DNA from 2 places in the Ammoniphilus soli genome. Region 2 is predicted to be linked to the other one. Evidence: predicted binding sites of a transcription regulator. Region 2 holds the regulator's gene; the other holds the start of a gene.

What was found. The regulator LexA, encoded in region 2, represses DNA repair genes until DNA is damaged. The targets are predictions, from matches to a motif close to CGAACATATGTTCG.
Region 1: ABLT31_RS07595 (DNA polymerase IV) is a predicted target of LexA. The motif match lies at 3,636-3,649, and genes of this name have one in related genera.

The regions. Positions count from the first base shown of each region.
Region 1 covers NZ_JBEGDL010000003.1:37,165-44,618, reverse strand. Annotated here, with positions in the region: gene ABLT31_RS07615 (NAD(P)-dependent oxidoreductase) at 1-516, opposite strand, end outside; gene ABLT31_RS07610 (hypothetical protein) at 853-1,410, shown strand; gene ABLT31_RS07605 (hypothetical protein) at 1,434-1,829, shown strand; gene ABLT31_RS07600 (helix-turn-helix domain-containing protein) at 1,995-2,186, opposite strand; gene ABLT31_RS07595 (DNA polymerase IV) at 2,347-3,612, opposite strand; gene ABLT31_RS07590 (hypothetical protein) at 3,837-4,025, opposite strand; gene ppnP (pyrimidine/purine nucleoside phosphorylase) at 4,186-4,503, opposite strand; gene ABLT31_RS07580 (hypothetical protein) at 4,621-4,974, opposite strand; gene ABLT31_RS07575 (hypothetical protein) at 5,256-5,759, shown strand; gene ABLT31_RS07570 (U32 family peptidase) at 5,936-7,454, opposite strand, start outside.
Region 2 covers NZ_JBEGDL010000003.1:210,401-217,854, forward strand. Annotated here, with positions in the region: gene ABLT31_RS08590 (TatD family hydrolase) at 1-614, shown strand, start outside; gene ABLT31_RS08595 (metal-dependent hydrolase) at 646-1,512, opposite strand; gene ABLT31_RS08600 (hypothetical protein) at 1,565-1,741, opposite strand; gene ABLT31_RS08605 (hypothetical protein) at 1,788-2,090, opposite strand; gene ABLT31_RS08610 (DUF896 domain-containing protein) at 2,221-2,448, opposite strand; gene yneA (cell division suppressor protein YneA) at 2,509-2,802, opposite strand; gene lexA (transcriptional repressor LexA) at 2,968-3,588, shown strand; gene ABLT31_RS08625 (DUF456 domain-containing protein) at 3,703-4,179, opposite strand; gene glnA (type I glutamate--ammonia ligase) at 4,334-5,674, opposite strand; gene ABLT31_RS08635 (MerR family transcriptional regulator) at 5,729-6,136, opposite strand; gene ABLT31_RS08640 (methionine gamma-lyase family protein) at 6,256-7,454, opposite strand, start outside.

The DNA.
Region 1 (7,454 bases), 170 kb from region 2:
ATTCAATCCTCCAGCTTGTTCCTTTGCTTCAAAGATCGTGACTTTATATCCCTTTCGCGCTAGCTCTCTTGCTGAGGATAACCCTGCAGGTCCGCTGCCGATGACCGCTATCTTTTTTCCGTTGTATTCCCTTGGCTTAATGAGCACCTCGTTGGACTCAATCGCCCAATCTGTAGCATGGCGCTGCAGCATGCCAATCAGGATGGGCTTAGATGCTTCATTCAGGACACAAGCTCCCTCGCATAATAGCTCGGTAGGGCACACCCGCGCGCAGCTGGCTCCCACAGGGTTGGCATCTAAAATGGTTTTGGCGGCGCCTTTCATATTTCCTTGAGCGATTCTCTTAATAAATTGGGGGATATTGATTCCGGTTGGGCAGGCTGTTATGCAAGGAGCGTCGTAACAATACAAACATCGGTTAGCTTCATCCATCGCGTCTTTTTCACGGAGTGCGGGTAAAACCTCGGAAAAGTTGGCATAGAGGCTGTCTATAGGGGAGACATTTTCTTTTTCCACTTCACTTAACCTCCTTGTCCTTATTGATCAAGATGGCTGTCCGACATGAGGTTCAAGCTCTGTTATCCAGAGCCATCGCTTCATTATTTTTCAAAATTAAATGATAATTAATTATATTCAGTTTATGTTACCAATGTTATAATGTCAATATATTAATAACGCCATATATTTTTTTCTGTTTATCAATCCGTAAAAATATTTATATTAATTAAGTCCTTTTATATTTAATCATTCCCTGTGAGGAAGTATGCCCCGTTATGGTTTCATCCCTTCTCATCTAGATATCTCTTGAGATAAAATAAAGTTAGTAAATATGAGTTGGAAAGGAGGGATAGCATGACCCGCAGCCAGGCCGATGAGATCTCTTTGCTTCGGAAGGAATTGGAAGAACAGATCGCAGTGATCGAAAAACGAATGGCAGATGATCAGGCTTCTCTCCAATCGCTGAAGCTTCGATTGAAGGAATTAATAAACCAGGAAAAAGAAAGGGCTCATTATCTTTCCTCCAGTGAAATCTTAGAGCTCATTTATCACCATACGGGAAAAGAAAGCAATATGTCTACGATCAAGCGCTGGGCTGATCAGGGATTTCTAGGTGAAGTCATTGATGAAAAAGAGGTTTTTTGGGCCTTAAAAACCAAGCAAGGAAAAAAACGCTTCCTTTATCCGAAGAAACAGGTATACCGTTTCCTGTTTGACAAAGCGTTGATTCGCCCTAGGTTTGATATTCTGGACCGGGTTCGCATCAGTGATTCCAAACATCCGAACTTCGATGAGGCAGCCGTTGTTGTGAAAAGTGGATTGATGGAAGACGAGTTTTATTATACGTTGCAAACGGAAACAAGTTTTTCGGTGGTTGAGCAGGTAGCCGAATCATGGATTAAACCGATATAGAGACAGGGCAGGAGTGGTTTGAGATGAGGGTTTCACTAACATTGGAAAATACATTGGATAATCAGCAGGCTTCCCGATTGATTAAAAATACAAATAAGGAAAAGAACAACAATATAGAGGTTTCTTTTTCAAACGACCTAAAGAAAATCGTGCTGGAAGGTGACACCATTCTCGTTCCTGATGCACGGGTATTGAATCAAAAGGATGTAAGCTTTACTGGTGAAGTTCATTGCCAGGGAGAAATGTGTGAAATCACGGCCAAGGAAAAGGGAAAAACGGTAAATCTGCATTTAGATTCCCATTTGGTACAAGAGCTGGAACAAATCCGGCAGTATGTATCAAGCAAAACTCAACATGACGTTCTGCTGGAAATTTTTAAACGGGGCATTAAGGAGCTGAAGGCTGAACGTAGCGATTAAGATCTTTGGGGGTCTATTTTAAAATCGGTATCAGAAATGATTAGTTTTTCCATTGTAAAGGTTAATTTGCCTTTATCTTGAAACTAGATGATGTTACCTCCAGTCTATAGACGAAAAGTCGCTTCTTATGCCTTCTTGCTCAATAAAGAAAGCGACTTTTTGCCATTATGATTTTTTCCCTTGAATATAGCCGCTTTCAGTTAAGTTTTTTAACCAGTTTTTAATGGTCCGCCGATGTCTGCCAAAATGATTAACCATTTCATCCATGGAAGGAATAACGAATTGCCGTTGTTCCAAATATCGCCAAAGGATATATTCGCTCATTCCTAGCTTTACGATAATTTCATGAGGATACATGCAGTCTTTCCTTTCTCCCTTGATCTTGGTTTCTTTGTCAGTTCCTTCGCCCGAATTCCTATCTTCTAGATTTTAACATGGAAGATCGTTCCAACACCCTTTTTGGAAAATTTAAACTTATGACAATTAACGATTAATCCCCATTGGTTTACCTTGCTTTTTATCCGTAATGGCCTCCAATCTTTGCGCTTCTTTCTAAAGCGATACCTCCTTCGACCAAGCTGGAAGCCTTGATAATGGAAGTCGGTCCGAATGAATCGCGGATCTGATCCACGGCAAAAGCTAAGCTTCTCTTTTTCTCCCTTGTCTTATAGCTGAACATATCCAACTGAATTTCCTGGTCCGGACTGAGATTGGACAAGGACACGTATATGTTTCGAACTTCTTCCCCTAAAGTATAGTGCGTATCGAACAACTGAAGGCAAACGGCATAAACCTCATCCTCTAGGTTCGTTGGCGTAGCAATCGACTGCGAGCGGGAGAAGCCCCCCATTGCATCGTGGGAATAACCAATCCCTAAAGAAATGGTTCGACCGGCCATTCGGTCCTTGCGAGCCCGAGTGGTTACTTCATCGCATAATTCGCGGATTACAATCTTGATCTCCGAAGGCTTGACATAGTCGCGGAGTAAGGTGACGCCGTTTCCATAGCTTTTATGCGTCTGGCTATAATTTGGCTGCACACGGGAAAAATCAATGCCCCAGGCATGGTTGAAGAGCTGCACCCCCATAACGCCGAATCGGTTCTCCAGCAGGGAAACCTCAAATTCAGCCAACTGGCCAATCGTACGAATGCCCATCCGGTTTAGGTTTCGTTCCATGCGCGACCCAATCCCCCACATATCCTTGACCGGATGGGGCCACAGCCTCGCAGGCAGATCCTCAAAAGTCCATTCGGCAATTCCTTCCGGCGCTTTCTTGGCATCTAAATCCAAACAAACTTTGGCCATTAGCATATTGGGCCCAATCCCGATCGCTAAGGGAATCCGCAGCTCCTCCCAAATGGTTTGCTTAATTTTTCTAGCTACAGACCATTTTTCACCGAAAAGCTTTTCCGTTCCCGTGACATCAATCCACGCTTCATCGACCGAGTACTGCATAATGCTATCAAAGGGGGCAAAACGCCCGAGGATCTTCGTTAATTCTAAACTGATCTCTAAGTATTTGGACATCTTCGCTTTGACAATCTGGATTCGGGGATCTCGGGGCAATTCAAAGAACCGCGAAACATTTTTCACTCCAAAATCTCTCTTTAATGCGGCTGAGGCTGCAAGAATGATGGAACCGCTCCTCTCTGGATCGCCAACGACAGCCAAGTAGGCGGTCAAGGGATCTAGCCCAAGCAGCGAACAATGTGCGGAAGCATAAAAACTCTTGGCATCCAGCATAAGGATAGAGCGTTTAGGCATTTGACTATAATCAAACATAGTTCACCTATCCTTTCTAAAAAGGAACATTTGTTCTTATTTTATGCGAACTATAGGAGAACTTGCAAGATGAAAAAAATTACCAAACGCTACCTATGCAAAAAGGTGTTCCATGTAACGGATGGAACACCTAGAATATCAAGGCTATTCAATTGAACGAGCGGTAGAATATCGGATAAAAGGGCTATTCCACCTCCGTGGACACCCTTTTGTCCATTCGGCTATCACTCGACATAAACCAGTAGAGCCACAAAGCTAACGACAGCAAGTACAATTGACAAAGCACCTTGGAAGAATCGCTTCTGAAAAAGACGCAAAACGCCAAAGCTAAAGAACGATCCTGCCAAAAGGATGGCGATCGCACCAATAACAAATAGTGGAACCGTTAAGTTGTTTAATTCAGCAATACCCATAATAAATAGGCCTCCTTATAGGAAGGGAACATTTTTCGCAGTTATCATACCATATCTGCTTAAGAGAATCCACAAAGAAAACTTGGCTTAACTCATAATATCCGTTTGGAAGCAATATAAAAAGACTAGCCAACAACGCAGGTGGCTAGTCTTTTGTCCGCTATTCCTTAATATAGGAGCAGCAATAATCAGTAACTCGATATACCTTCAACTTGAACGATGCGTTTGCAGGCACGGTAAATTGCGTACCGGCACGAAAGCTTTTCCAATCCGTTTCACCAGGAAGCAGTACATCTAGTTCTCCCGCAGCAATTTCCATAATTTCCTTTTCGCTTGTTCCAAACTCGTATTCCCCAGGCATCATGATACCTAAAGTTTTTTTCGTTCCGTCTGCAAACAATACAGTACGGCTGGTTACCTTACCCTCAAAGTAAATATTTGCCTCTTTCATCACGGTGACTTGCTCAAACTGCGCCAATGTTCTCTCTCCTTTATCTAGTTCATGATATAACTATACCGATATGAGAACAGATAGGCAACAAGAAAACTGGTACAAGAAAAAGCCCTCGATTAGAGGACTTCTGTTCACGGTGTATTAAAGGTTTTCTTCCGACTCCTCAAACTCACCAGCTTCCCCCATATGCAAACCCGGATAAAGCTCAATGACAGCTTCCTTCTTTGCTCCATTATACTTGTCAGGTCGATCGATGTTACGGTAAGTCAACTCCAAATTATGTTCGAAACCGGCCGAGACCAGCTTGTTATACAACATTTCCACGGTTTTATTGACGCGATGAATATCGTGAGTAAGCCCTTTATAGAGGAGTACGTAACCAGCGGCACTATCCTCATCACCATAATGAGACAGTTCAAAATCCCGAATTAAAACGCCGCCATGCTCCTGGAGCTTCTCCCAAAGTTCCTCGGCGTTGGCATAAAAGGTTTCCATCTAAATCCCTCCCTATATCGTTCTATCCTAGTATGAATCCTGCCTAGCCGTTTTATCCTAGATTGACAAGTTTTTGTCGCACTGTCAGAATTTATAACTTCGTTACATTATTTGAACAGCACGAGGAAAACTTGTAGCTTTCCCCTAACTTGACATTGATGTCAAGTTAGGGAATTGGCGCGAGCCAAGTTTTCTTGTTGTGAACCGGACACCTGGTTTAGGGTGCAGGCAAGCGGGTGATGCATATGTATAACATAAGAAAGATAAGATGGGAGAAGGTTATGGATCACTACTTTGTCTATCGGTTAAGAAAAAAGCTGGATCGCATTGTCCGCCACCCGGAATTTCGAAAACTAAAAGAAAGTGCCGGCAAAACATTGGGTCATGCCTATATCCCTGTTCCCCTGACGGCGAAGATGATACAAGCGGCTCTGGTGCAGGCTCAGATCGAAAATGTTCAAAAGCTGAAAGTCACCATCCATAACTCCTTGCTGTACATACAAGGAGAGGCAAGGAAATGGATGATCAAAATCCCTTTTTCTCTTGTTTTGCAGCCAGCAAAAGTCCATGGCAGAACGGTTGCCTTTCTAATCCAGGAAATGACCCCTATCTTGAATGAGACAGTTAACCAGCAAATCTTCAACCGCCCTCCCTATCTTCACTATCAGGATAGGCACATTTATTTAGACTTAAATCAATTGGACCTTATACGAAGCATAAAAAGGGGTTCTATTAAGCAGATGGAGATTAAAGAGGATCTACTATGGTTGAAGATTGGGATGTGAGGTGGGCAAAATAGAAAAAAGCCGGTGAAAATCCGGCTTTTTATGTTAGATATAAGAAAAATTGTTGTTCCTACGAGACTTAACAGGAGGAAGTCCGCTTATTTTCCTTTTTTATTAAAAAATATGAAATAACCGGAGAATCTCCCGTTATCGCCTAGGCCGCCCCTAGACCTCTACTACTGCTTTACTAATTGCCCTCGGGTAACTCCAAGCTGGTTTGTCGCTTTTAGAGACCTCCATACACTGGTTCCAGTTCGCTTGCCTTCGATGGCTTGACGGTACAAGCTGATGACTTCCTGTACTTTCGCTGCATTTTCTTCCAAGAATTCTATACGATAATGGCGTATGCCCAGTTGAAGAAACTGCGGCAAATATTCCGCTCCCGACTGCTCAATAGCGTTATAGACGGTGTTGCGGCAGCCGATGTCCACTCTTACAGGGTGAAGCATGCCGATCCGATCCTGCAGGGAAACCCGATGGGTTTCACAAGGACGCCCGCAATTGGTAAAATCTGTACCCTCGCTTAAGAAAGTGCAATAAACGCAGTGTTCCGTATGGAACATCGGCAGATGCTGGTGAATCACAATTTCCATCTTCCCTGGATCCGCTGTGCCTTGAAGCAAGTCTATCATTTGCTGGATATTTAAATCATATGAAGGGGTTACCCGATCCAGCCCATGATTTAAAAATAGCTCAACGGCTTTACTGTTAGCAATGTTTAGAGAGAAATCCCCAAATAAAGGAATGGAGAGATTCATCTGGCTAAAATACTGCAATGCCCCCAGACTTCTTACTAGGATTGCATCTGGTTCTGCTTTCAGCATGCCGTTCAAGATGCCGTTTTCTCCTGGCATATGAATCCGAGGCGTGGCCAAGGCAATGGGCTTGCCGTACTGTCTAGCCACTTGGACCGCTTGGGGATAGTCTGTCGTGAACTCAAAATCAGCATAAATATAGTCAGCTTCCGTTTGGCATGCAGCTTCGATCTGTTCCATCGTTCGGCAAAGAGCATATAACTGGGCCGGCTTTTGTTCTGTTGCTCTTTTAGTTGTAGCTGGAACTGAAGTTTCGATGTTCCTGAGATATTGACGGGGGTTTTGACGCATTTCGAGCAGACGCTCAACAGCTTCCCTTCGCATGCGGTTGAGCTCGCTCACCGGCACGATGCCGTTTCCCGTTAAATTCAACTCAACGCGGCGCAGTTCATAAACGGTTCCGCCCAAGCGTCCCCACTGCTCTTGAAGGTATTCCAATGTAAGGGGTCTTTTTACAGCCTCTTGAATGGAATCGGAAGATACCACAGTTACACTATTTCCCATTTCAACATCCCGCCAAACACTTACAAGCAAGTCACCTACTTGCCCGGTTGCCGCAATCTCCAATGGCAGCAACCTGTGTCCTTGTTCCGTTTCATAGGTTTTGCGCAAGCGCCGCTCTAGTTCCTGGTCGCTGGTTTTCCAAATCCGGTCACCTACCCGAACCTTGGTTAAGTTCACATCATGGCGGCCGGGAACAATCTCGACAAGACCCTGTTGGACTTCGCCTTCAATCTTTATTCCTCGTTGGCGAAGGTCATAAACGCGGCCGCCTTCTTCTTTTTTCTCCGGGCGGCCGGCATCGAACACAATGCCATCCCCGCGTTTAAGAGGGGCTTCGATCTCGCAAAGAACCGCATCCTTAAGCACTTTTTTAACA
Region 2 (7,454 bases):
TTATATTTGCTGCCGTTGGTTATCACCCGGAATTACCATTGCCCACTGAGCAGGAACGCTTGGAAATATCAGCGCTTGTGAAACAAGAAAGACGTTTAATATCAGCAATAGGGGAAGTCGGATTGCCGCACTACGAGTTTTGTGGCAGTACCCCCTCAGATTTGGAACCTTTTCTCGAAGTCTTGCGTTCATTTTCCGATCTGGCTATTCATTATCAATTGCCACTGATTCTTCATGCTGTTCATGATAAAGCTGAATTGGCCTTTTCTGCCATTCAAAAACAAGGAGTCAAACAAGCTCATTTCCACTGGCTAAAAGCTCCGACACACGTTGTCAAACAGATTGCTGGAGTGGGTTATTTTATTTCTGTGACTCCTGAGATATGTTATCGTACCCGAGATCAGGAGATGGCCAAACAGGTGCCGCTCTCCCAGCTTCTTATTGAAACAGATGGTCCTTGGAAATATGGTGATTCCTTTCAGAACGTTCAAACCACGCCCCTTTTATTGGCCGATATCGCTCTAAAATTAGCAGAAATTCATCAGCTTCCCTTAGAGCAAATGATTCAAGCCTGCTGGGCTAATACTCATGAATTTCTTCAAATTAAAAAATAAGCTTCTCCTTTAACGTGGAGAAGCTTTTTAACTAGTGTGTTTCAATATATTCAAACAAAAAAGACTGGCCATCACGATAAAATCTCGGGTCATAGATCCCAAATCGTCCTTCTTCTTTCACCACAACGACAAACGGTGCCCACTCATACAATGTCCTTGCCCGTTTATTTTCCCGAAATAAATGCTCTAAATCGGCCTCTGGGGCTGTTTCAAGCTGAGTTTCCAATTTAGGTGTTCCCCAGCTTGTGGCTTCAGAAATCTCAACACGCTGGTCGATTTTCCCGATTACTTTATAGTTCCAAGGGACAAAATCAGCAGCTAAGGCAATCTGATCATAATTACCTTTCATATTTTGATAGATTGCAAAACCATGAGCAGACTGGATCAAAAAATGTACAGCAATGAGTAGACCGACCACCTTAAACACTTGGTGTGTAGGATATTTTCGTAGGCGAGTAAAGATAAATCCGCAAAGAATGATCGTCCACACGACAAAATCAATAATGGGTACAGTTCCAAACGTGAGCCTCATATTGGAGAATGGTTCTAGATACCCGGTTCCCCAAGCATTAAAGATATCACTGGTATTATGGATGAACACAGCCAGCAACCCCGTATAGAAAAGTCTTCTGTCTTTCACCTTCCATATGTAGTAACAGATGACACTCAGAAACAATGCCCAAACGGGAACTAAGAAGATGGAATGAGTAATCCCTCTGTGCCACATCAGGTAAAGCCCCTCTTGATCCCACCATTTTGAAATCACATCAATGTCAGGAATCTGGCTTCCGATCAGGGAGGTAAACAGCAAGGAGTGCTTGACTGGTTTGGTCATTTCCTCCTTGTTAATCGCTTTATAAATCGTAATCCCAAACAAAGTATGTGTGATTGTATCCATACAGCCCCCGAGTAAATTCTATAAACACCCAACGGGTGCTCTAGCATGAATTTCAAGCCGTTCTTAAAAGGACTTTCACATAGTCTTCCAACTCTGTGAGGGTTGAAAAATCCTTAAATATAGCAACATCTTTTTCAATGCCCATTTTTTTATGAACGGCTTTCGATCCGACAATGCGAAAACCAAACTTCTCAACTACCTTAAGCTCTTCTTCAGACAAATGAGACAATTATCTCTCCCCCTCTCTCAACCTAGACAATAACCATCCTCTGCAGTTATTGCCCTTTCACTTTCAGAACGAATCCTTCTTCCTCGGAATCCTCTATATGATGATTCACAATTTTTTCCCATCCTTGCTTTTGCTGGATGAGCAGCAAAATCTGTTCATCTTCCATAATGGATTCATCCCCGTTCTTATGCTCGCAAGCCACCCACCAGGAATCGATTTGCTCCCCGTAATAGCTGGTTTCAAGCATCGCATCCTGTACAGCAAAATCCGGCTGGCTAGATTTAATAAAATCAAGCACCATCTTCTCTATTTGCTCTTGGCTTAAACGTAGTTGCATTTGCGTACCCATAGTAATAACCTCCAAGCATATTGTAGGATGACAATAAGACCCAATTCTATTGTACCCTTTTTGCTTTAAATCAGTCGAATCTGTAATGTGCTTCAAAAAAAATGAAGCCATCACAATACGTGACGGCTTGTTAGTGCAGATCTTTCTTCAGTTTATTCTCTCCATACTCTTTTAGGACGTTGCCTTCTTCATCTACAATTTTTAACGAATCTAAGTTAGCTTTTAGCGACATCCTAACAGCCTGAATATATTCCTGTCTTAGAGAAGCTTGTTCTTGCTTTTCTTTTGCAGTTAGTCCAGTTGACTTTGACTTCCGGGCTAGTTCGTTGATTCGTTCGATTTTCTCAGGAGTAACCAAGTAATTCGTCTCCTCTCTAAAAGGTGTTCCTACATTGTAACATAACTTGCCTTAAAGAGTCTATTTGTTAGAGGTAAAGGGGATCTGAATAACTTGTCCCGGATAGATATATGGGTTAGACAGCTGGTTTTCATCAATAATGACTTGAACCATCTGGGAGATTGAAAGATCGTGATCCTCATTATATTGATCAGCAATCTTCCAAAGGGAATCCCCAGTCTGAACGATAACTTCCTCATATTCCATTAAACCGCTCGCATGCGCAGGCTTCATCCATGTTATATTGCCTGCAATATGCACTAAACTCGTTATCAACAATGCCATCATCGTAAACCCCAAAACTATCGATTTCATATCATTTCATCCTTTCTACACGTACGAACAAACGATCTTATATAAATATTAATTCGAACAAGCGTTCTTGTCAACAACTTCTTCGAACTTATGTTTGTATATTTGATCGAACCTTGTTATAATGAAAAAAAAGAAGGTTTTGGTAAAAGCAAGGGGGGAAATAAGATGAAGTTATCATCGCGTCAGCATGCCATTCTTGACTTCATTAAGAAAGAAGTTAAAGACAAAGGGTACCCGCCTTCTGTTCGGGAGATTGGAGAAGCCGTCGGTCTTGCATCAAGCTCAACCGTACACGGTCATTTAGCTCGCTTGGAAAAGAAGGGATTAATTCGAAGAGACCCTACGAAACCGCGAGCCATAGAGATTTTGGATGAATTGGACTTCCCTGAGGAAGAAGCTACTCTACCAACCGTTAGAATCCCCGTGGTAGGGAAGGTTACCGCCGGTGAACCTATCCTTGCTGTGGAGAACGTAGAGGAATATTTTGTCCTCCCAGAGCGAATGGTAGGGTCTGATACGATATATATGTTAAAAGTACAGGGAAATAGTATGATCGAAGCTGGTATTTTAGATGGCGATTATGTCATTGTCAGACAACAATCTGTGGCAAATAACGGTGATATCGTTGTTGCGATGACTGAAGACGAAGAAGCAACCGTGAAAACATTTTATAAGGAAAAGAACCATATTCGCTTACAGCCTGAGAATCCTGACTTAGAGCCGATTCTTCTGCCATCGGTAACGATCCTTGGCAAAGTAGTTGGCGTATTTAGAAATATGCACTAGCAAAATGGGACGCTCTATTTACCTCTTGCTGTTCAAATGATTAACAAAATAATAAATTCGAACAGAAAACAAAAAACACTAGACCATTTGATCCATGGCTAGTGTTTTTTGTTTTTAGATTGCAATAAAAAAGGCGATGATCATAATGACCTGAAGAACCAATTTCACGGCAGCACTTCCAAAAAAAGCAGCGAGAGTGCTGAGAGCTATCTTCATGGACATCATTCCATCCCTGTTCCGAATCCACTCTACAGCAAAAACCAGAAGTATCGGACCAGCTAGAATCCCAAGAGGCCCTAATACAAATGGACCAAGGAGCAAGCCGATAACCGAGGCTATCATCCCTAGCTTGGATCCGCCATACTTTTTCACAAAAAGCAAATTAGCAAGCATATCCGCTAGGACAATAAGCAATGTAATGCCGCCCATTCCCCACCAAAACCATGGGGATAAACTTCGCTCCGCCAGAGCAAACTGATAGATTAAAAAGCCTCCCCATACTAACAGGGCATCGGGTATGATCGGGATGACAATCCCAGCCAAGCTCCCTATAAAAAATACAATGATGACAGCCCAAAACAGCCATTCCATAATACAACCTCCTTTTCTCTTTATTTCCTACGAAGCAAGCCTTGAAACGATTTCAAAAAGCTTATAAAAATTTTTCAGATAGGATATTCGTCCTTCCAATAAAATAGAAAAAAGCAAGGCACCGTGTTACAGCACCTTGCTCAACTTTATGCGATTAGTAATTAATGATATATTGATCTCTTTCCCATGCATGGATTTGAGTGCGGAACATATCCCACTCGATTTCTTTCGCTTCAATGAAGTGAAGCACAGCATGCTCACCAAGAGCCTCAATCATAACTGAATTATTCTTTAAGCATTCAATGGCTTCCTTTAAGCTAGCTGGAAGTGTATCGATACCTGCTTCTTCTCTTTCTTCTTCGTTCATTACATAGATATTGCGATCTGTACCTGGAGGGCAAGGCAGATCATTTTCAATTCCATCCAAACCTGCTGCAAGCATAACGGCAAGAGCCAAATACGGATTCGCAGCTGGATCAGGATTGCGAACTTCAATGCGTGTGCTCAATCCGCGAGAAGATGGAATGCGAACCAATGGGCTTCTATTTTTTGCAGACCAAGCCACATAGCAAGGTGCTTCATAACCAGGCACCAAACGCTTGTACGAATTAATTAAAGGGTTCGTAATCGCAGAGAATCCACGGGAGTGTTTTAAAATTCCTGCCATGTATTGCTTCGCTACATGACTTAGACCCAGCTCATCACTTTCGTCATAAAATGCATTTTCATTGCCTTTAAACAATGATTGGTGACAGTGCATACCAGAACCATTTATGCCGAAAAGCGGCTTCGGCATGAAGGTTGCATGCAATCCGTGTTGACGAGCAACTGTCTTAACCACTAGCTTGAATATTTGGATTTGATCGGCCGCTTTAATTGCACTAGCGTATTTAAAGTCGATCTCATGCTGACCTGGAGCTACCTCATGGTGAGAAGCTTCGATCTCAAATCCCATTTTTTCCAAAGTTAGAACGATGTCACGACGGCAATTTTCCCCAAGATCGAGCGGAGCAAAGTCAAAGTATCCGCCATTATCGTTCAGGTCAAGGGTTGGTTCCCCTTTATCATCTAATCTAAATAAGAAAAACTCAGGTTCTGGACCCACATTCATTGCGCTAAAGCCCATTGCCTCTGCTCTCCTGAGCTGACGCTTAAGAATACCGCGAGGGTCACCAGGGAATGGCGTTACTCCATCTGCTAGATAGACGTCACAAATCAACATCGCTACTGTCCCGAAATCGCTTCCCCAAGGAAACACGGTCCAAGTATCTAAATCTGGGTATAAGTACATGTCAGATTCTTCAATGCGTACAAAGCCTTCGATAGAAGAACCATCAAACATCATCTTGTTATCTAGAGCTTTTTCCAATTGACTTACAGGAATTTCAACATTTTTAATCATACCTAGCAAATCCGTAAAGCCCAATCGAATATACTTAACATTCGATTCATTGGCCAAGCGCATAATGTCTTCTTTCGTGTAACGTGTGCTCATTGATAAACCCCCTTAGATTCTCTCCACTTATTATTGACATCTATATAGTTCCCACTAATGGAAAAATCTAGATAGCTCTCCTCGATTTAACGGAGTATTTCCTGGCCGGTTGATCATTAACTGCTGCTTTAACAGTTGCCTCAACTCGGTATCAGACATTTCCTTGCGTTTTTGCTCAGAGCTCTCCGTCATAACAGTCGGTTCCTTCGCAGCCGGATCTGGGTTCAGGTTCATTACCTGTTTAATCCCTGCGATATTCAGTCCTTTTTCAATATACGACTTGATCGTTAAAAGCCGATCAACATCATTAAAAGAAAACAGACGCTGATTGCCTTCCGTTCTTACAGGCTGAATTAGATCGTTGGTCTCGTAATAGCGGATCTGTCGGGCCGTTAAGTCCGTTAGCTTCATTACAATCCCAATGGGAAATAGGGCCATATTGCGGCGGATATCGTCGCCCATAGAAAACACCCTCTTCAGAAGCAATTTTTGTAAAAACTTGATTATATATTTATTCTATATAAGATCAAGTTACGTGTCAATGCTTGTAACAAAAACTGACACTAATTTGGGCTTGTTTTCTATGAAAGGGATAACAGCCCTTTCTCGGCGAGAGCATCCAGCGCAGTCAATACCCCCACCTTCACGTGGGAATAGGTTAAACCTCCCTGAACAAAACCGAGATAAGGAGGGCGAAGCGGACCGTCTGCAGATAATTCAATGCTTGCTCCCTGAATGAACGTACCCGCAGCCATAATGACTTTATCTGCATATCCCGGCATCTCGCTTGGCTCAGGGCGAACATGGGAATCCACAGGAGAAGCTTTTTGAATCCCCTGACAAAAAGCAATAAGCTTCTCAGCACTCCCGAATTCCACTGACTGGATCAGGTCCGTCCTAGGGTCATTCCATTTCGGATTGGTTCGAAAGCCTAGACTCTCTAGGAGCGCAGCGGTAAACGTTGCTCCTTTCAGCGCTTCACCAACCACGTGAGGGGCGAGAAAAAATCCTTGATACATTTCATGCAACGAGTATAAGGAAGCTCCCCCTTCCGCTCCGATGCCCGGTGCTGCCATTCGATAGGAGGCTAGCGTGACGTATTCTTCCTTTCCGACAATATACCCCCCGGTCTTGGCGATCCCCCCGCCTGGATTCTTAATCAGGGACCCTGCCATTATATCCGCTCCTACTTGGGTCGGCTCGAGAGCTTCCGTAAACTCCCCGTAACAGTTATCTACAAACACGATCACATCCGGTTTCAATTCTTTGACAAAAAGGATCATTTCCTTTAATTGTTCAATCGGAAAAGAAGGGCGATCAGCATATCCGCGTGAACGCTGGATTCCAATCACTTTTGTTTTGGCTGTTATCACTTGGGATATCCTGTCAAAATCGACAGCCCCTGAGTCCGTTAATGGGATAGCCTGATACCCGATCTGATAATCTTTTAAGGAACCTTGCCCATGTCCGCGAACCCCTACAACTTCTTCTAATGTATCGTAAGGAGCCCCCGTTATATACATTAGCTCATCACCAGGACGAAGAATGCCAAATAAGGAAATAGCAATCGCGTGTGTGCCTGATATGATTTGAGGTCGAACTAATGCAGCCTCCCCGCCAAAAACCTTCGCATAAATTTTCTCCAAGGTATGGCGGCCTACATCATCATATCCATAACCAGTAGAAGGTGAAAAATGATAATCGCTGACTTCCTCTTCCTGAAACGCCCTCAAAACCTTAAATTGGTTATAATCGGACATGTTGTTGATTTCTTTGATCC